Pseudoduganella dura: one gene and its partners. The protein of the gene in region 1 interacts with the protein of each later gene in a pairwise test. Links are inferred from orthologs where the notes say so. Each region holds a gene or a part of one and is shown on either strand. Other genes may lie near its edges.

Region 1 (7,212 bases):
GCCACTATTTTCTCGACGAGCAGAAGGTATTGGCCGCGCTGCGCAACCGGCCCGGGGAGCTGGCCTGAGATTCAAGCTCGACAAGCGGGCTCGATAGGCTGGCTCGCCAAGCCGGCCCCATAAACGGGCCCGGCGCCCCATCGCGCAGCCGCCACGTCGGATTTCCGGCTTTCCCCTCTGAAATCCGGTAAAATGCTAGGGGTTTTTCCTTGCACGTTTCTAGAAAGCGCTCGGCAGGGCTTCCCGCCCAGAGCGCTTTTTTGTATTTGGCCGCGTATTTGCAGCCTCAACGCCGTTTTAATTCAATGAACAACATTCGCAATTTCTCCATCATCGCCCACATCGACCATGGCAAGTCCACGCTGGCGGACCGCATCATCCAGCTGTGCGGCGGCCTGTCGGACCGCGAGATGGAATCCCAGGTGCTCGATTCGATGGACCTCGAACGCGAGCGCGGCATTACCATCAAGGCCCAGACGGCGGCGCTGAAATACAAGGCGCGCAATGGTGAAATCTACAACCTGAACCTGATCGACACGCCGGGCCACGTCGACTTCTCGTACGAAGTCTCGCGCTCGCTGTCGGCCTGCGAAGGCGCGCTGCTGGTCGTCGACGCCTCGCAGGGCGTCGAGGCGCAGACGGTGGCGAACTGCTACACGGCGCTGGACCTCGGCGTCGAGGTGGTGCCGGTGCTGAACAAGATCGACCTGCCGAACGCCGATCCGCCGTCCGCGATCGCCGAGATCGAGGACGTGATCGGCATCGAGGCCGGCGACGCCGTGCATTGCTCGGCCAAGACCGGCCTGGGCGTCGAGGATGTGCTGGAATCGATCATCGCCAAGGTGCCGCCGCCGAAGGGCGACCCGGATGCGCCGCTGCAGGCGCTCATCATCGACTCGTGGTACGACGCCTACGTGGGCGTCGTCATGCTGGTGCGCGTGGTCAACGGCACCATGAAGCCGAAGGAAAAGATCCGCCTGATGGCCACCGATTCGGTGCAGCTGGTGGAAGACATCGGCATTTTCTCGCCGCGTTCCGTGTCGTTGCCGACGCTGTCGGCCGGCCAGGTGGGCTTCGTGATCGCCGGCATCAAGGAACTGAAGGTCGCCCGCGTGGGCGACACGATCACGCACGCGGCCAAGCCGGCGCCCGAGCCGCTGCCCGGCTTCAAGGAAGTGCAGCCGCAGGTGTTCGCCGGCCTGTTCCCGGTCGAAGCGAACCAGTACGACGCGCTGCGCGACTCGCTGGAAAAGCTCAAGCTGAACGATGCCGCGCTGATGTACGAGCCGGAAGTGTCGCAGGCGCTGGGCTTCGGCTTCCGCTGCGGCTTCCTGGGCCTGCTGCACATGGAAATCGTGCAGGAACGCCTGGAACGCGAGTTCGACATGGACCTGATCACCACGGCGCCCACGGTGGTGTACGAGGTCGAGCAGCGCGACGGTTCCATCCTGAAGGTGGACAATCCATCGCGCATGCCGGACCCGTCGCACATCAACGATGTGCGCGAGCCGATCGTCACCGTCAACCTGTACATGCCGCAGGAGTATGTCGGGTCGGTGATCACGCTGTGCATCGGCAAGCGCGGCGTCCAGCTGGACATGGCCTACCACGGCCGCCAGGTGAAGCTGGTGTACGAGATGCCGATGGCCGAGATCGTGCTGGACTTCTTCGACAAGCTCAAGTCCACCTCGCGCGGCTATGCGTCGATGGATTACGAGTTCAAGGAATACCGCTCGGCCGACGTGGTTAAGGTCGACATGCTGATCAACAGCGAGAAGGTCGATGCGCTGGCCATCATCGTGCACCGCGCCAATGCGCCGTACCGCGGCCGCCAGGTGGCGGCGAAGATGCGCGAACTGATCCCGCGCCAGATGTTCGACGTGGCGATCCAGGCCGCGATCGGCTCCAACATCATCTCGCGTGAAAACGTGAAGGCGTTGCGCAAGAACGTGCTGGCCAAGTGCTACGGCGGCGACATCTCGCGGAAAAAGAAACTGCTCGAAAAGCAGAAGGCCGGCAAGAAACGCATGAAGCAGGTCGGCTCCGTTGAAATCCCGCAGGAAGCATTCCTGGCAATTCTCCAAGTGGACGAAAAATGACATTGCAAAGCATCCTCGGCAATTTTGCGCTGATCCTGTTTGTGCTGATGGTGGTGACCGGGATCATCTGGGTCCTGGACGTGTTCTATCTGGCGAAACAGCGCCGGATCGCCGCCGACCGGGCGCTGGCCGATTACGACTCGCGCACCGCGAAGCTGACCGCCGACGGCATCAAGGTCGACAGCAATACGCAGAGCCGCGCGCAGATCGAGCAGGCGCTGCTCAGGCAGCCGACCTGGATCGAGTATTCCGGCAGCTTCTTCCCGGTGATCGCGCTGGTGTTCGTGCTGCGCTCGTTCCTGTTCGAGCCGTTCAAGATCCCGTCGTCGTCGATGGTGCCGACCCTTCTGGTGGGCGACCTGATCCTGGTGAACAAGTTCACGTACGGCATTCGCCTGCCGATCGTCAACCAGAAGATCATCCAGCTGAACGATCCGCAGCGCGGCGACGTGATGGTGTTCAAGTACCCGAAGGACATGAGCCAGGATTACATCAAGCGCGTCGTTGGCGTGCCGGGTGATAAGATCACTTATGAAAACAAGCGCCTGACCGTGAACGGCAAGCCGATCGCCTACGCGCCGCAGGACGATTACCTGGACGACGAAACCCTGAATTACAAGAAGCAATTCAAGGAAAACCTGTCCGGCGTCGAGCACCGCATCCTGAACGACGACCGCGCGCCGACGCTGAACCTGTCCGACGTGCGCGAATTCCCGGGCAAGGAGGCGTGCACCTATACGTACGACGGCTTTACCTGCACCGTGCCGGCTGGCAACTACTTCATGATGGGCGACAACCGCGACAACAGCGCGGACAGCCGGTACTGGGGCTTCGTGCCGGACAAGAACGTCGTCGGCAAGGCGGTGGCGGTGTGGATGAACCTGTCCAACCCGCGCCGTATCGGCGGCATCCAGTAATACAGTGACCGAGATACAGTGATCGAGCGGGGAGCAGCGATGCGTGGACGGGCCAATTTTGCACTGCGGCAAGGCGCACTGCGTCAAGGCGCACTGCGTCAAGGCGGTATTTCGCTGACGGGCCTGGTCGTCGTGCTGGCGCTGGCCGGCCTGGCTGGCGTGCTGGCGATGAAGATCCTGCCCACGTATTCGGAATACCGGTCGGTCAGCGCGGCGATCGCCAAGGCCAGGGCCGCCGGCGGCACGCCGCAGGAGATCCGGGCCTCGTTCGACCGCAGCGCCGAGGTAAACTACATCAGCTCGATCAGCGGCCGAGACCTCACGATCGAGCGGGTCAACGGTGAAACCGAAGTCTCGTTCGCCTACGACAAGAAAATCCACCTGGCCGGGCCGGCCAGCGTGCTGCTCGAATACAGCGGCTCGACCGCCAAGGGCGGTGCCACCCCCGCCCGTGCCGAGTGACACGAAAGACAGGACAGACAGGAAGATGAATCTACAGTTATTGCAAACGAAGCTGGGCCACACGTTCCGGGACGCTGGGTTACTGCAGCAGGCCCTGACGCATCGCAGCCACAGCAGTTTGCATAACGAACGCCTGGAATTCCTGGGCGATTCGATCCTGAACTGCGCGGTGGCGTCGATCCTGTACGACCGCTACCTGCAGATCGACGAGGGCGACCTGTCGCGGCTGCGCGCCAACCTGGTCAAGCAGCAATCGCTGTTCGAGATCGCCCAGAAGCTGGAACTTTCCCAGTTCCTGCGGCTGGGCGAGGGCGAACTGAAATCGGGCGGGTTCCGCCGGCCGTCGATCCTGGCGGACACGCTCGAAGCGCTGCTGGGCGCGATCTTCCTCGATGCCGGCTTCGATGCCGCGGCAAAGGTGATCCGCGCGTTCTATATCCCGATCCTGGACACCGTCGACCCCCGCACGCTGGGCAAGGACGCCAAGACCCTGCTGCAGGAATTCCTGCAAAGCAAGAAGATATCCCTGCCGCTGTACAACGTGGTCGCCACGCACGGCGCCGCGCACAGCCAGGAATTCGAGATCGAGTGCCTGGTGCCCAAGCTGGGCATCCAGGTCTACGGCCGGGGCGGCAGCCGCCGTGCCGGCGAACAGGCGGCCGCCAAGCTGGCGCTGGAAGTGGCCGAACAGGCCGCGCAGAAAGCGCCCGCCGCCGCGCGCAAGAGCAAACCGCGCGCCGCACAGCTGAAGCTGGCGGGTATCGCCACCGTCCAGGGCGACGAGCCGGCGGAAAAAAAGCTCGTCAACAAATAACCGAGAACCATCATGACTGACGCCACCACGCCCGCAGGATTCCGCTGCGGCTACATCGCCATTGTCGGCCGCCCCAACGTGGGCAAGTCGACGTTGATGAACACGCTGATCGGCGCCAAGGTCAGCATCACGTCGCGCAAGGCGCAGACCACGCGCCACCGCATCACCGGCATCCAGACACTGGCCGATGCGCAGTTCATCTACGTCGACACGCCGGGTTTCCAGACCCGCCACTCGAACGCGCTGAACAAGACGCTGAACAAGACCGTCACAGGCACGCTCGATTCGTCGGACGTGATCCTGTACCTGGTCGAAGCCGGCACCTTCGGCGCCGCCGACCAGCAGGTGATCGACCTGCTGCCGAAGGATATCCCGGTGGTGCTGGTGATTAACAAGTCGGACCGCGTGAAGGACAAGGCCGTGCTGCTGCCGTTCGCGCAGCAGGTGGCAAGCAAGTTCGACTTCGCGGCCGTGGTGCCCGTATCGGCCAAGCTGCGCTTCCAGCTGGACGGCCTGCAGAACGAAATCAAGCGCCTGCTGCCGGAAAACCCCCCGGTGTTCGGCGAAGACGACATCACCGACCGCAGCGAGAAATTCCTCGCCTCGGAAATCGTGCGCGAAAAACTGTTCCGCTTTGTCGGCGACGAACTGCCGTATACGAGCACCGTGCTGATCGAGAAGTTCGAGCAGGAGGGCAACCTGCGGCGCATCTTCGCCGCGATCCTCGTCGAACGCGACGGCCACAAGTCCATGATCATCGGCAACAAGGGCGCCCGGCTGAAGGAAGTCTCCACCCAGGCCCGCCTCGACATGGAAAAGCTGTTCGGCGGCCCGGTCTACCTGGAGATCTGGGTCAAGGTGAAATCCGGCTGGGCCGACAACGAAGCCGGCCTGCGCGCTTACGGCTACGAATAACGCCATGCGTACAGGCGCCCCTACGGCCGGGTCCGAGTCCGATACGGCAGTCGATGCCATGGACACGGACTCGGCCGTAAGCGCTGCCGATACCGCTACCGCCGAGCCGGTGGATGCCACTGCATCGCCGGAAAACCCGGTCGTGGAAGTCCGCGACAACGCGGTCTCCTACCTGCTGCAGACAGCACCGGCCGTACGTCCCCCGCAGCAAACACGCAAGCGCACCGCGCCCCGCACGGTGGGCACGCGCGTGACCGCCCAGCCGGCCTTCGTGCTCCACAGTTACCCGTACAAGGAAACCAGCCTGATCGTCGAGTTGCTGACGCGCGACTTCGGCCGTGTTGCGCTGATCGCGAAAGGGGCCAAGCGCCCGCACTCGCAGCTGCGCGGCGTGCTGCAGACCTTCCAGCCGGTGTCCGCCGGCTGGACCGGCAAGAACGAGCTGCGCACGCTGACCGACGCCGACTGGGTGGGCGGCCTGCTGCCGCTGGAAAAGACGGCGCTGCTGTGCGGCTTCTACCTGAACGAGCTGCTCGTGAAACTGCTGGCGCGCGACGATGCGCACCCGAAGCTGTTCGACCATTACGTGTCCACGCTGAACCAGCTGGCCCACAACGAACCGCCGCCGATCGTCTTGCGAAAATTCGAAACGGCCTTACTTAAGGAGACCGGGGTAGCCTCCGATCTCACCCGCTGCGCCGACACGCGGGGCAAGGTCAAGCCCGGCATCGCGTACGTGGTCGATCCCGACCGGGGCCCGCGCCCCGCCGGCGATGACGATACCGCGCCGCGCGTGGCCGGCAAGACCCTGCTCGACATGGCGCGCGAGGATTACACGGACCCGGCCACGCAGGCGCAGAGCAAGCAGCTGATGCGTTTCCTGCTGGCCCACCAGCTGAACGGGGCGCCGCTGAACACGCGCCAGATTTTGATCGACCTGATGCAACTGTAAAAACAAAGAGACCATGAGCTTCCTGCACCCTTCCGGCACGATGATCGACCTGGGCGTCAACATCGACCACGTGGCCACGCTGCGCAACGCGCGCGGCACCAAGTACCCCGACCCGATCCGCGCGGCGCTGCTGGCCGAACAGGCCGGCGCCGACTGCATCACGCTGCACCTGCGCGAAGACCGCCGCCACATCCGCGACGCGGACGTGATGGCTCTGGCGCCGCAGCTCATCACACGGATGAACCTGGAAGCGGCCGTCACGCCGGAGATGATCGACTTCGCCTGCCGTATCAAGCCGGCCGACGTGTGCCTGGTGCCGGAAAAGCGCACCGAGATCACCACCGAGGGCGGGCTGGACGTGGTGCGCTTCCACAAGGAAGTGGCCGCCGCAGTGAAGCAGCTGCAGGGCGAGAACATCCGCGTGAGCCTGTTCATCGATGCCGACGAGGCGCAGATCCAGGCCGCGGCCGATGTGGGCGCGCCCGTCATCGAGCTGCACACCGGCGCCTATGCCGATGCCGAAGGCGAGGAGCAGCTGAAGGAGCTCGAGCGCGTCAGGGCGGGCGTGCGCTGGGGCGTGCAGCGCGGTCTGAAAGTCAATGCCGGCCACGGCCTGCATTACACGAACGTGCAGGCGATTGCCGCGATCCCGCAGATCGAGGAGCTCAACATCGGCCACGCGATCGTCGCGCACTCGGTGTTCGTCGGCTGGGAAAACGCGGTGCGCGAGATGAAGGCGATCATGGTCTCCACGCGCCTGGGAGCCCGATGATCCACGGGATCGGCACCGACATCTGCAAGGTTCCCCGCATCGGCGAAGCGCTCGCGCGCCAGGGCGAACGCTTTGCGCGCCGCGTGCTCGGTCCCGAGGAGCTGGAGGTGTTCCGCGAACGCAGCGCCCGCAACGCGACACGGGGCGTACGCTACGTGGCGACGCGCTTCGCCGCCAAGGAAGCGTTCTCGAAGGCGCTGGGCCTGGGCCTGCGCCCGCCGATGACGTGGCCCGCGGCGCAGCTGGTGAACGATGCGCTGGGTGCGCCGTGCATCGTCTGC
Region 2 (7,238 bases), 1.9 Mb from region 1 along the record:
CGTGGCGCGCTGGCGCGCATCGCTGCGCAAGACCGTGCTGCAGGCGATGGAGGCGGGCCATTTGCGGCCCGATACCGATCCCGAACAGCTGGTGTTCGAGATCTACAGCCTGATCATCGGCGTGATGCACGACGTGCGCTTCCTGCGCGACGAGGCCGCGCCGCGGCGGATGCATAGGGCTTTCAACCGCCTGATTTCGACGTACAGGAGTTTCAACGAAGTGGAATAGCCGCACCACGCGGACGGGCCGTGCCCGCCCTTTTTTTGATGCTGTTTCGCACAGGTGTGCGAAAAGTCGGATTGAACGAGGAGGCTGTCATGGTCGCTCTGTGGTTGCTGGTGCTGCCCGTCGCCGGGCTGGGGTGGTATGTGGTGGCCGATGCCGTGCGCGCTGTCCCGAAGTGCAACGAGGATTTCACCTTTTACTGAAGGGCAGGCGAAAAAAAGCCGGCTTCAGTGAAGCCGGCTCCCGGGGTATCGGCCGAAGATTATTTCTGCTTCAGCAGCGGCACCAGGTACTTGCCCGTCACGCTGTCCGGATTCTTCGCCACCTCTTCCGGGGTGCCGGTCGCGATGATGCGCCCGCCGCCGGCGCCGCCCTCGGGGCCCAGGTCGACGAGCCAGTCGGCGGTCTTGATCACATCGAGGTTGTGTTCGATGATCACGAGCGTGTTGCCCTGGTCGCGCAGCCGGTGGATCACCTTCAGCAGCAGGTCGATGTCGTGGAAGTGCAGGCCGGTCGTCGGTTCGTCGAGGATGTACAGCGTGCGGCCCGTATCGCGCTTGGACAGTTCCAGCGACAGTTTCACGCGCTGCGCCTCGCCGCCCGACAGCGTGGTGGCACTCTGCCCCAGCTTGATGTAGCCCAGGCCCACGTCCAGCAGCGTGTGCAGCTTGCGCGCGATGGTCGGCACGGGCTTGAAGAACTCGTGCGCGTCTTCCACCGTCATGTCCAGCACCTGGGTGATGTTCTTGCCCTTGTAGTGGACTTCGAGCGTTTCGCGGTTGTAGCGCTTGCCGTGGCACACGTCGCACGGCACGTACACGTCCGGCAGGAAGTGCATTTCCACCTTCAGCACACCGTCGCCCTGGCACGCCTCGCAGCGGCCGCCCTTCACGTTGAACGAGAAGCGGCCGGCGCTGTAGCCCCGTTCCTTCGCTGTCGGCACCGTGGAGAACAGGTCGCGGATCGGCGTGAACAGGCCCGTGTACGTGGCGGGATTGGAGCGCGGCGTGCGGCCGATCGGCGCCTGGTCGACGGAAATCACCTTGTCGAAATGTTCCAGGCCGCTGATCGACTCGTGTTCCGCCGGCTCCGTCTGCGAACCGTACAGGTGGCGCGACAGGGCCGGATACAGCGTATCGTTCACCAGCGTCGATTTGCCGGAACCGGAAACGCCGGTCACGCACGTGAGCAGGCCGACCGGCACCGACAGGGTCTGGTTCTTCAGGTTGTTGCCCTTGGCGCCGGTGATCACCAGCTGGCGGTTCGGGTCCGCCACATGGCGCTTCTTCGGCACCTCGATGCGCATGGTGCCGTTCAGGTACTGCGCCGTCAGCGATTCCTTGTTCTTCAGGATATCCTTCAGCGAACCGGACGCGATCACGTCGCCGCCGTGCACGCCGGCACCCTTGCCCATGTCGACGATGTAGTCGGCGGTGCGGATCGCATCCTCGTCATGCTCCACCACCAGCACGCTGTTGCCGATGTCGCGCAGGTGCTTCAGCGTTTCGATCAGGCGGTCGTTGTCGCGCTGGTGCAGGCCGATCGACGGTTCGTCGAGCACGTACATCACGCCCGTCAGGCCGGAACCGATCTGCGAGGCCAGGCGGATACGCTGCGCCTCGCCGCCGGACAGCGTGTCGGCAGAACGGTCCAGCGACAGGTAATCCAGGCCCACGTTGTTCAGGAACGAGAGGCGCGAGATGATTTCCTTGACGATACGGTCGGCGATGTCGCGCTTGGCGCCCTTCAGCTTCAGCTGCTCGAAGAACGACAGCGTGTCGCGCAGCGGCTTCTCGGCGATCTCGTAGATCGCCTTTTCCTGCTTGCCGGTGCCCACTTTCACGTGGCGCGCTTCCACGCGCAGGCGCGCGCCTTCGCAGGTGGGGCACTTTTTCTCATTGATGAACTTGGCCAGTTCTTCCTTGACGGCCATCGAGTCGGTTTCGCGGTAACGGCGCGACAGGTTGTTGACCACGCCTTCGAACGCGTGCTCCTTGACGACCGCGCGGCCGCGCTCGTTCACGTACGAGAACGGGATCGATTTGTTGCCGGAACCGTGCAGCACGGCGTTCTGCGCGGTGTTGGACAATTTCTCGAACGGCGCATCGAGGTCGAAACCGTAATGCGTCGCCAGGCTCTGCAGCATCGAGAAGTAGAACTGGTTGCGGCGGTCCCAGCCTTTCACGGCGCCGGAGGCGAGCGACAGGTTCGGGAACGCCACGATGCGCTTCGGATCGAAGAACTCGATATGGCCCAGGCCATCGCATTCCGGGCAGGCGCCCATCGGGTTATTGAACGAGAACAGCCGCGGCTCCAGCTCCTGCAGCGAATAGCCGCAGCTGGTGCAGGCGAACTTGTTCGAGTACACGTGTTCGGTGCCGGCATCCATGTCGTAGGCCACCGCGCGGCCGTCGGCCAGGCGCAGCGCCGTCTCGAAGCTTTCCGCCAGGCGCTGCTTGATCTCCGGATTCACTTTCACACGGTCGATGACCACGTCGATCGTGTGCTTTTCCGTTTTCTTCAGCTTCGGCAAATCGTCCACTTCGTAGATCTTCGCCTCGTGCGTGCCGCTCTGCACGCGGAAGCGCACGAAGCCATGCGCCTGCATCTGCTCGAACAGGTCCACGTGCTCGCCCTTGCGGTTGGCCACCACGGGCGCCATGATCATCAGCTTGGTGCCTTCCGGCATGGCCAGCACGGCATCGACCATCTGCGACACCGATTGCGCCGACAGCGCATGGTCCGGGTGGTTGATGCAGTACGGCGTGCCCACGCGGGCATACAGCAGGCGCAGGTAATCGTGGATTTCCGTCACGGTGCCGACAGTGGAGCGCGGGTTGTGCGACGTGGCCTTCTGCTCGATCGAGATGGCCGGCGACAGGCCTTCGATCAGGTCCACGTCCGGCTTTTCCATCAGCTGCAGGAACTGGCGCGCATACGCCGACAGCGATTCGACGTAGCGGCGCTGGCCTTCGGCGTACAGCGTATCGAACGCCAGCGACGACTTGCCGGACCCGGACAACCCGGTGATCACGATCAGCTTGTTGCGGGGCAGGTCGAGGTTGATGTTCTTCAGGTTGTGCGTACGCGCGCCGCGAATGCGGATTTCTTCCATGAATGTATGTGCCTTGAATGCGAGGAAACGACAGGGACGGCCAGCCTGGAGCGATCGCCCGCTCCCGCTTCATGCCACGATGGCAAGGGGCGGGGGCGGCTTTCCGGAGACCCAAGTTAGCCACAATGCTGGCGTTCGATTCGATTTCAAGGTCTCGTGACAGTTTTGATCAAGTCAGGACAAGAACGAGCCGTGGCCGGCAAATACTGTATATAATACCAGTATTCAAAATCTGCTGCTCGCACGCTTGTACATACCGTGTGCGGTGTGGTGCATAGTGTGAGCCCGGCGTGTACACAACAGCACGCATGCCATGCGAAATTCGTCCATCGCATGGTAACGTGTCCGTCTTATAATGTTCGTTTGGTAAAAATCTACGCAGGAGTACTACATGGCATCTGTCAATAAAGTCATTATCGTCGGCAACCTGGGCCGCGACCCGGAAATCCGCTACATGCCGAGCGGCGATGCCATCGCGAACATTGCCGTGGCCACTTCCTTCAAGTCGAAGGACCGTAACACCGGCGAACAGAAGGAAATCACCGAGTGGCATCGCATCTCGTTCTTCGGCCGCCTGGCCGAGATCGTTGGCCAGTACCTGAAGAAAGGTTCGTCCGTCTACGTCGAGGGCCGCCTGCAGACCCGCAAGTACACCGACAAGGATGGCGTTGAAAAATACGCAACCGACATCGTCGCGCAGGAAATGCAGATGCTCGGCGGCCGCGGTGGCGCGGGCGACGCGATGGGTGGCGGTGACGACATGGGTGGCTACGATGCGCCGCCGAGCCGCCCGGCACCGCGTCCGCAGCAGGCCGCCGCGCCGGCACCACGCCCGGCACCGAAGCCGGCACCGAACTTCTCGGATATGGATGACGATATTCCCTTCTAAGACCCAATAGGTAGTAGTCGTAAACAACGCCCTCCAAGTCTTTGATTTGGAGGGCGTTTTCTTTTTTACAATTTTTCTGCTTGGTAAGGTATATCGTGGCAAGGCCATCTTCTGAACAAGCTCCCCCAGTCTGTAGGGCTCGCGGCCATCAAACAGCTTTGGAAGAAATCGATTCGCTCAGGGACGCCGGAAGTAGGTGCCCCGAGCAGGGGCGCCTTGACGTGCTCGCTACTCTTGTTGCGGTGTACAAGGCTCGCCGGCGCCGCTCACGTGATTGAGTTCTTGCTCTACACGCCCGCTCCGTAGTGGCGCAGATGCCCATAACTGCTAGCCGCTGGCCGGTGACGTGCCGTCATTGCGCGCAATCCACGCTGGGGCCAACAGATACCTGCTCGAAAGCGCTCTGCGCGCGGTGCTACCCAAAGCAGTCATCGCTGGCATGCGCGAGCGCCCCGACCCGATCGGCGCATCGCTGAGGATAGCGGGGCGCCCTGAAAGTAGTACAGAGATAGCATTCCAGCTTGCCGTCCGTGGCCACGGGCAATAGCTACGACGACCTGGGGCACGCCGGGTGAGCCCCCGCATGACCAATCAAGCACCCCATCGCCATAACGCTTCACGCGGCAAGCGCCGGATAGTCCACATAGCCTCGGGAACCCCCGCCATAGAACGTGAACGGATCGGGCTCGTTGTAGGGTCCGCCCTGCGCGATGCGGCGCACCAGGTCGGGGTTGGCGATGAATTGCCGGCCGAAAGACACCATATCCGCCCGGCCGTCGCGAATCAGCCCGTCGGCCGCCTCGGGGCTCAAGCCACCGTTGGCGATCACGAAGCCGCCGTAGTTTGCGCGGACAAGCGACAGTAGTTCATCCATGTCCGGCACGCCGCCCCAGGCATTCGTGTCGGCCGCGTGGACGTAGCCGACCCCGTACTCTTCGAGCATGCGCAGCAGGTAGCCATAGGTATCGGCCAGCGCAGGGTCGCCGGCATTGTTGTACAACGCGAACGGCGAGATGCGCACGCCGATGCGCGAGGCAGGGAACGACAGCATCACCGACTCGATCACCAGACGCAGGAACCTTGCGCGGTTCTCGACGCCGCCGCCGAAGTCGTCGGTGCGCCGGTTCACAAGAGACGACAGGAACTGCTGCGGCAGGTAGCCGTTGGCCGCGTGGATCTCCACGCCATCGAGCCCCGTATCGAGCGCGTTGGCTGCCCCGATGCCGAATGCGCGGACGGCACTGAAGATCTCTTCCCGCTCCATGGCGCGCGACGGCGAGGCAGCGATGCGCGTGTACTGGCCGTTGCGCAGCATGCCGTACACCTGCAGCAGGTGCAGGTCGTCGTTGACGCCCGATGGCGACAGTGGCGCCGCGCCGCCGAGCAGGGCATAAGAGCTGACGCGCCCGCTGTGCCACAGTTGCATAAACAGCTTGCCACCATCCCGGTGAACGGCCGCCGCGACGCGCCGCCATCCTGCCACCTGTTCCGGTGTGTAGATGCCCGGCGCCAGCTCGAACGCCGCCGACATGGTGGAGACATTGGTGGCCTCCGAAATGAGGAGGCCGGCCGATGCGCGTTGTTGATAGTATTGTGCGGCGAGGTCATCGGGTACCCCGTCCCTGCCCGCACGGCTGCGCGTCACCGGCGCCATGGCGACGCGGTTGCCAAGGGCGAGGCCGCCGAGCATCGCGGGTTGCAAAATGGCTTTCATGGTTTGCTCCTTTGGTGTCTGCTGTCGATGAGGCATCGTAGCCGCAGCACGGGGTGGTGATAATCCATCCCGGCCGCAAAGGGGCTTTGCCCAATTCGCAAAGGAATCGATGGACCGCTTTTCGGAACTTAATGCCTTCTGCGCCGTTGCCACGAGCAGCGGCTTTTCCGCCGCGGGCAGGCTGCTCGGGCTGGTACCGTCCACGGTCGCGCGCCTCGTTGACGGCCTCGAGGCGCGGCTGGGCGCTCCGTTGCTGAACCGGTCGACGCGCCAGGTCACGCTGACCGAGGCCGGCACCGAATATTTCGTGAGGGCGCAGGCCATCCTGGCCAGCCTCGAAGAGGCCGACGCCGCCGCGGGTTCTGCACACTCGGGGCCGCAAGGACTGCTGAGGGTGAGCGCGCCGGTCGCCTTTACCCGGCTGTACATCGCGCCGCACCTAGCCGAGCTCCAGCTACGCCATCCGCGGCTGGAACTGGAACTGATGGTGTCCGACGCGCTGTCGGACATGGTGGGAGAGGCGATCGACGTGGCGATCCGCATCGGCGCCGCGAACAGCCAGCCGGACCTGGTGGCCAGGCCGCTCGCCGGCCACCGGCGCATCGTATGCGCCAGTCCTGCCTATCTCGAACGCTGTGGCACCCCGCAAGTGCCCGCGGACCTGCTCCGGCACGAATGCCTTCGCTTCGCGTACACCAGCCTGTTGCGCCGACCGGGATGGCGCTTCCTGAAGGATGGCGAGACCCTCGAGATCGCGGTGCGGGGCAGGCTCATTGCCAACAGTTCGGACGTGCTGCGCCAGGCGGCGCTCGATGGCGCGGGCGTCGCGCTGCTGCCCGACTGGCTGGTCAGCGCGGATGTGGAGGACGGCAGGCTGGCCGCCTTGCTGGCGGACTTCGAGAGCAACCCGGGCCCGATGGACGTGGGCGTGTTCGCCGTCTACCAGCCGAGCCGGCGCGGCTCCGGCAAGGTGCGGGCATTCGTTGACTTCATCGCCGAGCGTCTCAAGGATTCGTGTGGGATCGGCTGCCCATGATGCCGGCGCCGAGTTCCACACCCCACTGCCCCAGCTCGCGGGCCGCCGCCAGGCGCACGCGTTCCCAGGCGCCCAGCCGGCTGTCTGAGTAACCCTCGCGCAGCGCATGGGCCAACGCCATCGCATCCGCCGCCGCCTTGCCGGTACCGCTGGCGGTATGCGGCCGGATGACGGCCGCGGCGTCGCCCAGAAGCAGCACGCGCCCATCCCGCAATACCGGTGCCTGCAAATCGACGATCGCCTGGACGAACGGCTGCG
Region 3 (7,014 bases), 4.1 Mb from region 1 along the record:
TGCCGCCACACCGGCACCGGCACCCACCCCGGCCCCGGCCCGGCCGGCACCCGCGGCCGCCGCGCCGGTGCGCCCGGCCGGCCCCGTAAGCACGGCGCGCGCGGCGATCAATGCCGCGCTCGAGGCGTCCCGCGCGGCCACCGCGGCACGCACCGGGGCCCGACCGCCGATGAAGATCGGCACGCCGGAAGCCGAACCGGCGTCGTCGCCGGTGTCGCCGCCTTTGCCGCACACTGCCGCGCAGGCCAGGCCCGCGCCATGGGAAGACGCGCAGGCGCAAGGCGAAGCCGCCGTGCTCGAAGCGCCGCCGGCGGTGCAGCCGCAGGCGCGCCAGGCGCCGCCGCGGCAGCAGGACGACGACCTGCCGCCGTGGGTGACGGAATTCTCGGACGACAGCGCCATGGCGTCTCCATCCGCGAGCGCGCCGCCGGCACCGTATCGCGACAATGCGCGCGCCGAAGCACCGGCTTCGCAGTATCGTGCCGATGCGCGCGCCCAGGCGCCCACGGTTGGCGCCCAGCCTGCACCGGCCGTTGCCCCCCAGCCCGCGCCGGCGGCTGCCCGCCAGCCAGTGCCGGCACAGGCACCGTATGCCTACGTGATCACACCCGTTCCCGCACTGGCGTGGGACGGCAACTGGCCGCTGCTGGCCGCGCACCTGCCGCTGCGCGGCGTGGCGCAGCAGCTGGCCGCCCAGTCCGAACTGATCGACTGCACGATCGACGGCAACGCCGCCGTGTTCCGCCTGCGCTGCCCGATCGACACATGGCGCACGCCGCCGAACGTGGAAAAACTGACGGCCGCGCTGGCCGAGCGTTTCGATCGCGTGGTGCGCGTCGAAACGGAGCTCGGTCCGGTGTGGTACACCACGTCCGCCGAGCAGCAGGTGCACCGCGAAGCGTGCCAGCGCCAGGCCGAGGACACGGTCAACGGCGATCCGTTCGTGCAGGCGCTGGTGCGCGAATTCGGCGCCTTCGTCGTGCCCGGCTCGATCGTGGCACCCGTCACGCCGGCTCACTGAGCGGTTCACCCGACAACAACACAGGCAGCCTGACAGGCGGCTCACTGAAGCGGATCACTGAAGCGGATCATTGAAGCCAGCCCACCAATCATTTCAACCGATACGGAGAAAACCATCATGATGAAGAACCAGATCGCCGGCCTGATGAAACAGGCGCAAGCAATGCAGGACAACATGAAGAAGGCGCAGGAATCGCTGGCCCTGATCGAAGTGGAAGGCCAGTCCGGCGCCGGCCTGGTGAAGGTCGTGATGACCTGCAAGAACGATGTCAAGCGCGTGTCGATCGACCCGTCGCTGCTGGCCGACGACAAGGACATGCTGGAAGACCTGGTCGCCGCCGCCTTCAACGACGCCGTGCGCAAGGCCGAAGCCACCGCCGCCGAGAAAATGAGCGGCCTGACCTCCGGCATGAACCTGCCGGCCGGCTTCAAGATGCCGTTCTGACGCTGGCACCGGGCGCGCCATGTTCATCGTCACGCTGACCTACCTGAAGCCCAACGAGGAAATCGACGCTCTGCTCGCCGCGCACCGCGCGTTCCTGCGGCAGCAGTATGCGAACGGCACGTTCGTGATGTCGGGCCGGATGGTGCCGCGCACCGGCGGCATCATCATCGCCAACGCCGACAGCCGCGCGGATGTGGAGGCGGTGATCGAACTCGACCCGTTCCGGCAGGCCGGCGCGGCCAGCTATGCGATCATCGAATTCGTGCCAACGATGGCGGCGGACGGCCTGGAAACCTTCCTGCCCGACCGCCAGGCCTGACGGCGCGGCCCGATCGATGACGAACCCGAGAATGGTCTATTGAAGCATGGCGAAATCGCTGGAGTTCCTCACGGAGGCGTTGCGCCGCTTGCCGGGCGTGGGTCCGAAATCGGCGCAGCGCATGGCGTTCCACCTGCTGCAGCATGACCGCGAAGGGGCGGCGATGCTGTCGCGCGCGCTGTACCAGGCCGTGGAATCGGTCAACCACTGCGCGCTGTGCAATACCTTCACCGAAGCGGAGGTGTGCGACATGTGCGCCGACGAGGCGCGCGATCACCGCCTGCTGTGCGTTGTCGAAACGCCGGCCGACCAGGTGATGATCGAGCAGACGCTCACATACAAGGGCCTGTACTTCGTGCTGATGGGCCGCCTGTCGCCGCTGGACGGCATCGGCCCGAAGGACATCCACCTGGAAAAACTGCTCGCCCGCGCCGCCGACGGTGTCGTGGCCGAAGTGGTGCTGGCCACCAACTTCACCAACGAGGGCGAAGCCACCGCGCATTACATCAGCGAGATGCTGAAGGCGCGCGGCCTGCAGGTCAGCCGGCTCGCCCGCGGCGTGCCGGTGGGCGGCGAGCTCGAATACGTGGATGCCGGCACGATCGCGCGGGCGATGCTGGACCGGCGCAGTACCTGACGCAATCAGGAACCAGAGGCAAAATAATCGGGACGGGCCCTGTTTTTCAGGAAATTTCCTGAAAAACAGGGTCCGTCCCTGATTTTTAGCCGTGATGGCTTGCAAGCCATCCCTCCATCCAGGCACCGGACCTCTTCACCGCGTTGCCGTTGCCGCGGTGTTCATCAGCATCTCCCCGATCACCTCTTCCGTCGACGGCTGTCCCAGCAGGTAACCCTGCGCCATGTCGCAGCCGAACTGCTTCAGCAACAGCAGCTGTTCGTCGGTTTCCACGCCTTCGGCCACCACGGCCAGTTTCAGTCCGTGCGCCATCGCGATGATCGCGCGCGTGATCGCCGCGTTCTCGGAATCCTGCGGCAGGCCGCTGATGAAGCTCCTGTCGATCTTCAGCGCGCGCACATTGAAGCGCTTCAGGTAATTCATCGACGAGTAGCCGGTGCCGAAATCGTCGATCGACAGGTAGACGCCGATCGCCCGCAACTGTTCCAGCGTGGCCAGCGTGGCCTGCGCGTCGTCCATCAGCGTGCCCTCGGTCAGTTCCAGTTCCAGCAGGCGCGGGTCGAGGCCCGTTTCCTCCAGCACCGCGAGCACCGTCTGCGCCAGGTTCTCGTCCTTGAACTGCCGCGCCGACAGGTTCACCGCCACGCGCACGGCGCGGCCGCATTCGTCGTGCCAGGCGCGCGCCTGCATGCAGGCGGTGCGCAGCACCCAGGCCCCGATCGGCACGATCAGGCCCGTTTCCTCGGCCAGCGGAATGAAATCGTCCGGTGAAATCATGCCGTGCTCCGGGTGCCGCCACCGCAACAGTGCTTCCACGCCCACCAGCCGCGCGCTGGGCACGTCGATCTGCGGCTGGTACTGCAGGTACAGCTCGTTGTTCTGCAGTGCCTTGCGCAGCCCGATCTCCAGCTTCACGTGGCTCATGATCTGCGTGGTCAGCGCGGAACTGTACAGCTTGGCGTTATTCTTGCCGCAGTTCTTTGCGTGGTACATCGCCGTGTCCGCGTACTTCAGCAGCGAAGAGGAATCGTCGCCGTCCTCGGGGTACAGCGAAATGCCGATGCTGGCGGTGACGAAGATCTCGTGTCCGTCCAGGTGGAACGGCCGGCGCATCGCATCCTTCACGCGGTGGGCCACGTTCAGCGCATCTTCCGCGCGGTCCAGGTCGGGGATCAGGATCGTGAATTCGTCCCCGCCCAGTCTGGCCAGGTTGTTGCCGCGCCGTTCCGGCCCGCCCCGCGGCGGCACGTCGCCGATCCCCGGATGCGCCACCACGTCGCCGGGGCGGATGGTTTCGTGCAGCCGCTCCGACACCACCTTGAGCAGCAGGTCGCCCACGTTGTGGCCCAGCGTATCGTTGATGCGCTTGAACGAATCGAGGTCCATGAACAGGATCGCGAACTTGCGGCCGTGCTGGCGCGAGCGCACCAGTTCCCGTTCCAGCATCTCGAGGAACGCCTGCCGGTTCGGAATACCGGTCAGGCTGTCGCAGTACGCCAGGCGCCGGATCTGTTCCTCCGTGCGCTTGCGCTCGCTGATATCGCGCACCAGCCCGAGTACCTCGCCGGCACCGGTGCTGACCAGGCGGGCCTCGAAGTGGTGCACCATGTCGTCGCGCTCCAGCGCGTAATCGACCGAGCGGATCGCCTGCGTGTCCAGCACTGTCTGCAACTGGTCGAGCAGGCGGTCGGCGATCGGGCGCGGCAGCACGTCGCGCACATGCCGGCCCACGCACTGCTGCTGCGCGAACACGGCGCCGGGATCGTGGCCCTGTTCGTAGTCGAGGTAGACGCCATCGGGGCTCATGCGGAAGAAGGTATCCGGGATCGCCGCGAGCACGGCACGGTTGTGCGCATCGGCGATCCGCAGGCGGGCGATCGCGTCGCTGGCGCGCAGCACGTACAGCACGCGGTGGCCGAGGATCGGCCAGTTGATCGGCTTCGAGACGAAGTCGGTGGCGCCGGCCTCGTAGGCCTGCGTGACCGCTTCCAGGTCGTCGCCGCCGGTCACCATCACGATCGGCACGCTGGTCATGAGGCCGCGCGCCTGCTCGCGGGCGCGGATCTCGCGGCACACGTCGAAGCCGTCCATCCGCGGCATTTCCACGTCGAGCAGCACGAGGTCCGGCACCATCCGGTCGAAGCAGGCCACGGCCTGTTCGCCGTCTTCGGCTTCGACCGCATCCAGACCCACCTGGGCCAGCATTTCCAGCATCACGAGGCGCATGACGGGATCGTCGTCCGCCACCAGCACGGTACCGCGTCGGGGGTGAGGGGCACAGCCATTCTAGGTCTCCTTGGCGAACATGGAAGAGAGCGTGTCACGCACCGCCGAGAACTCCTGCTCCATCGCGGCGAGCAGGACGGCGGCGCCGCCGGTGGTGTCGGTGCGGCCCAGCTGTTCCATGTCCTTGCTCAGCTGGGCCAGTGTATCGGCGCCGACATTGGCGCTCGAGGATTTGAGGCTGTGGGCAGCCTTGCGGATCGATCCGGCATTGCCGGCGGCGATCGCGTCGTGCAGCGATGCCAGGCGCCGCGGCGTGTCATCGATGAAGGCGTGCAGCACCCGTTGCAGCAGGATTTCGCCCTTGTCCGCGTTGAGGGCGCGGATCGCCTCCAGCGCGCGGCGGTTGATCGAGCCGTCGGCGGGCCTGGCGGCGCCGGCGCCGTCAGGCCGCGGCGGCGCGGTGGCGCCGGTGGCGGCCGGGGCAACCGGCGCCGCGCCGGCGAATCCGGCTGCCTGCGCGGCCTTGCGCACGTCGCCATGGTGCAGCAGCGCGGCGCGCGGCAGCGCAACCCAGCGTGCCAGCGTTTCGCACAGCATCGCCTGCGTGAACGGTTTCGACAGGTAGTCGTCCATGCCCGCCGCCAGGCAGGTCTCGCGGTCGCCCTGCAGTGCGTTGGCGGTGATCGCGATGACCGGCAGGCCGCGCTGATGACCGTGCTGCTGTTCGTGGCGGCGGATCTCGGCGGTGGCCGCCATGCCGTCCATGACCGGCATCTGGCAGTCCATCAGCACCAGGTCGAACTCATCGGCCTTCACGGCGGCCAGCGCTTCTTCGCCGTTGCCGACGCGCGTCACCTCGAGGCCCAGGTTTTCCAGCATCGCGCAGGCCACTTCCACGTTGACCGGATTGTCCTCGGCCAGCAGCACCTTGTGGCGGTGCGGCGCCTCCCGGCCGGGTGCCAGGCGCCGGGACGGCAACAGCTGCTGCGATGCATGCGGCTGGGCATGCAGGTGAGCGTGCAGGTGAGCATGTGAAGCGGTGCGCACCCCTTCGCTGGCGCGCAGCGGCGTGACGATGCAGTCGTACAGGTCGCTTTCGCGCGCCGGCTTGATCAGCTGGAAAGCCACGCCGGCCTCGCGGCGCTGCACGGTGTCGGCGGCGTTGCGTTCGGTCGACAACAGCAGCAGCCGCACCGCCGCCAGCGCCGGGTCGGCCTTGATGTCGGATGCCAGCACCAGGCCGCCGATCTGCGGCAGGTCCATGTCCAGCAGCGCCACGTCGTAGGGCTGGCCGCAGGCGATCGCGGCGCGCTGCATGTCCAGGCATTCGTCGGCGCTTTCGGCGCTGTCGCATTTCAGGTGCCAGCGCGCCAGCAAGCCTTCCAGCGCGGTGCGCGAACCGGCATCGGCGTCGACCACGAGCGCGCGCAGACCCTTGGTGGTCTTCTGGTTGAACGATGCATCGTCGGCATCCACGCGGCGCTTGTCGAAACGCACGGTGAACCAGAAAATCGAGCCGCGCATCGGCGCGTTGTCGATGCCGATCGCGCCGCCCATCAGCTCCACGAGCTGCTTCGAGATCGCCAGCCCGAGGCCGGTGCCGCCGTGCTTGCGGGTGGTGGAGCCATCGGCCTGCGAGAACGAATCGAAGATGCGGGTACGGGCCTCGCGCGACACGCCGATGCCGGTGTCGTGCACCTCGAAGCGCAGCCCCACAGCTTGCGCATCCTCGTTGATGACGGCAATCCGCACCATGATGCGGCCGGCGTCGGTGAACTTGATGGCATTGCCCAGCAGGTTGACGATCACCTGGCGCAGCCGGTTCGGGTCGCCGATCACGGCCACCGGGATATCGTGCGCGATCGCGAAGTCCAGTTCCAGGCCCTTGGCCTGCGCCTGCGGCGTAAACACGTAATCGATGTCGTCGAGCAGTTCACGGAAATTGAAATGGATGTATTCCACGGTCAGTTTGCCCGCCTCGACCTTTGAAAAGTCGAGAATGTCGTTGATGATGACCAGCAGGTGATCGCCGGAGCGCTTCACCATGCTGGTGTAGTGGCGCTGCTGCTCGGTAAGCTCGGTGGCCAGCAGCAGTTCCGTCATGCCCAGCACGCCGTTCATCGGCGTGCGGATCTCGTGGCTCATGTTGGCCAGGAACGCGCTCTTGGCCTGGCTGGCCGCCTCCGCCGCGTTCTTGGCTTTCTCCAGCTGCTCGGTACGCACGCCCACCTGGCGTTCCAGCTGGTCGCGGTATTGCGCCAGCTTGGTATCGCGCTGTTCGATCTGGGCCAGCATTTCATTGAAGCTGTCGATCAGCACGCCCAGCTCGTCGCTGCGCTGGTGCTGCACCTGTGCATACACCTGGGT

What was found.
Region 2: the proteins of recO (region 1) and ssb interact in binary tests that used the Escherichia coli proteins (3 or more experiments, as listed by UniProt). The link is inferred for Pseudoduganella dura from one-to-one orthologs.
Region 3: the proteins of recO (region 1) and recR interact in binary tests that used the Escherichia coli proteins (3 or more experiments, as listed by UniProt). The link is inferred for Pseudoduganella dura from one-to-one orthologs.

The regions. Positions count from the first base shown.
Region 1 is NZ_WNWM01000002.1:5,244,509-5,251,720, forward strand. Bases 4,264-7,212 are described here. They hold recO (DNA repair protein RecO), read left to right. Parts: upstream 4,264-5,265; coding sequence 5,266-6,159; downstream 6,160-7,212. Other genes in these bases: rnc (ribonuclease III), read left to right, coding at 4,264-4,292; era (GTPase Era), read left to right, coding at 4,305-5,207; pdxJ (pyridoxine 5'-phosphate synthase), read left to right, coding at 6,173-6,931; acpS (holo-ACP synthase), read left to right, coding at 6,928-7,212. Outside these bases: GJV26_RS23020 (glutaredoxin family protein), read left to right, coding at 1-68; lepA (translation elongation factor 4), read left to right, coding at 306-2,099; lepB (signal peptidase I), read left to right, coding at 2,096-3,016; GJV26_RS23035 (DUF4845 domain-containing protein), read left to right, coding at 3,056-3,478; more of rnc, read left to right, coding at 3,504-4,263. UniProt on the Escherichia coli protein: Involved in DNA repair and RecF pathway recombination.
Region 2 is NZ_WNWM01000002.1:3,365,304-3,372,541, forward strand. What follows is about bases 2,507-5,481. They hold ssb (single-stranded DNA-binding protein), read left to right. Parts: upstream 2,507-3,732; coding sequence 3,733-4,230; downstream 4,231-5,481. Other genes in these bases: uvrA (excinuclease ABC subunit UvrA), read right to left, coding at 2,507-3,341; GJV26_RS14765 (alkene reductase), read right to left, coding at 4,847-5,481. In the rest of the region: GJV26_RS14750 (TetR/AcrR family transcriptional regulator), read left to right, coding at 1-229; more of uvrA, read right to left, coding at 489-2,506; more of GJV26_RS14765, read right to left, coding at 5,482-5,944; GJV26_RS14770 (LysR family transcriptional regulator), read left to right, coding at 6,054-6,980; GJV26_RS14775 (FAD binding domain-containing protein), read right to left, coding at 6,949-7,238. UniProt on the Escherichia coli protein: Plays an important role in DNA replication, recombination and repair. Binds to ssDNA and to an array of partner proteins to recruit them to their sites of action during DNA metabolism. Acts as a sliding platform that migrates on DNA via reptation.
Region 3 is NZ_WNWM01000002.1:1,167,874-1,174,887, reverse strand. Bases 875-3,625 are described here. They hold recR (recombination mediator RecR), read left to right. Parts: upstream 875-1,830; coding sequence 1,831-2,421; downstream 2,422-3,625. Other genes in these bases: GJV26_RS05330 (putative bifunctional diguanylate cyclase/phosphodiesterase), read right to left, coding at 2,557-3,625; GJV26_RS05340 (YciI family protein), read left to right, coding at 1,485-1,784; GJV26_RS05345 (YbaB/EbfC family nucleoid-associated protein), read left to right, coding at 1,139-1,465; dnaX (DNA polymerase III subunit gamma/tau), read left to right, coding at 875-1,021. In the rest of the region: more of dnaX, read left to right, coding at 1-874; more of GJV26_RS05330, read right to left, coding at 3,626-4,647; GJV26_RS05325 (response regulator), read right to left, coding at 4,708-7,014. UniProt on the Escherichia coli protein: May play a role in DNA repair. It seems to be involved in an RecBC-independent recombinational process of DNA repair. It may act with RecF and RecO.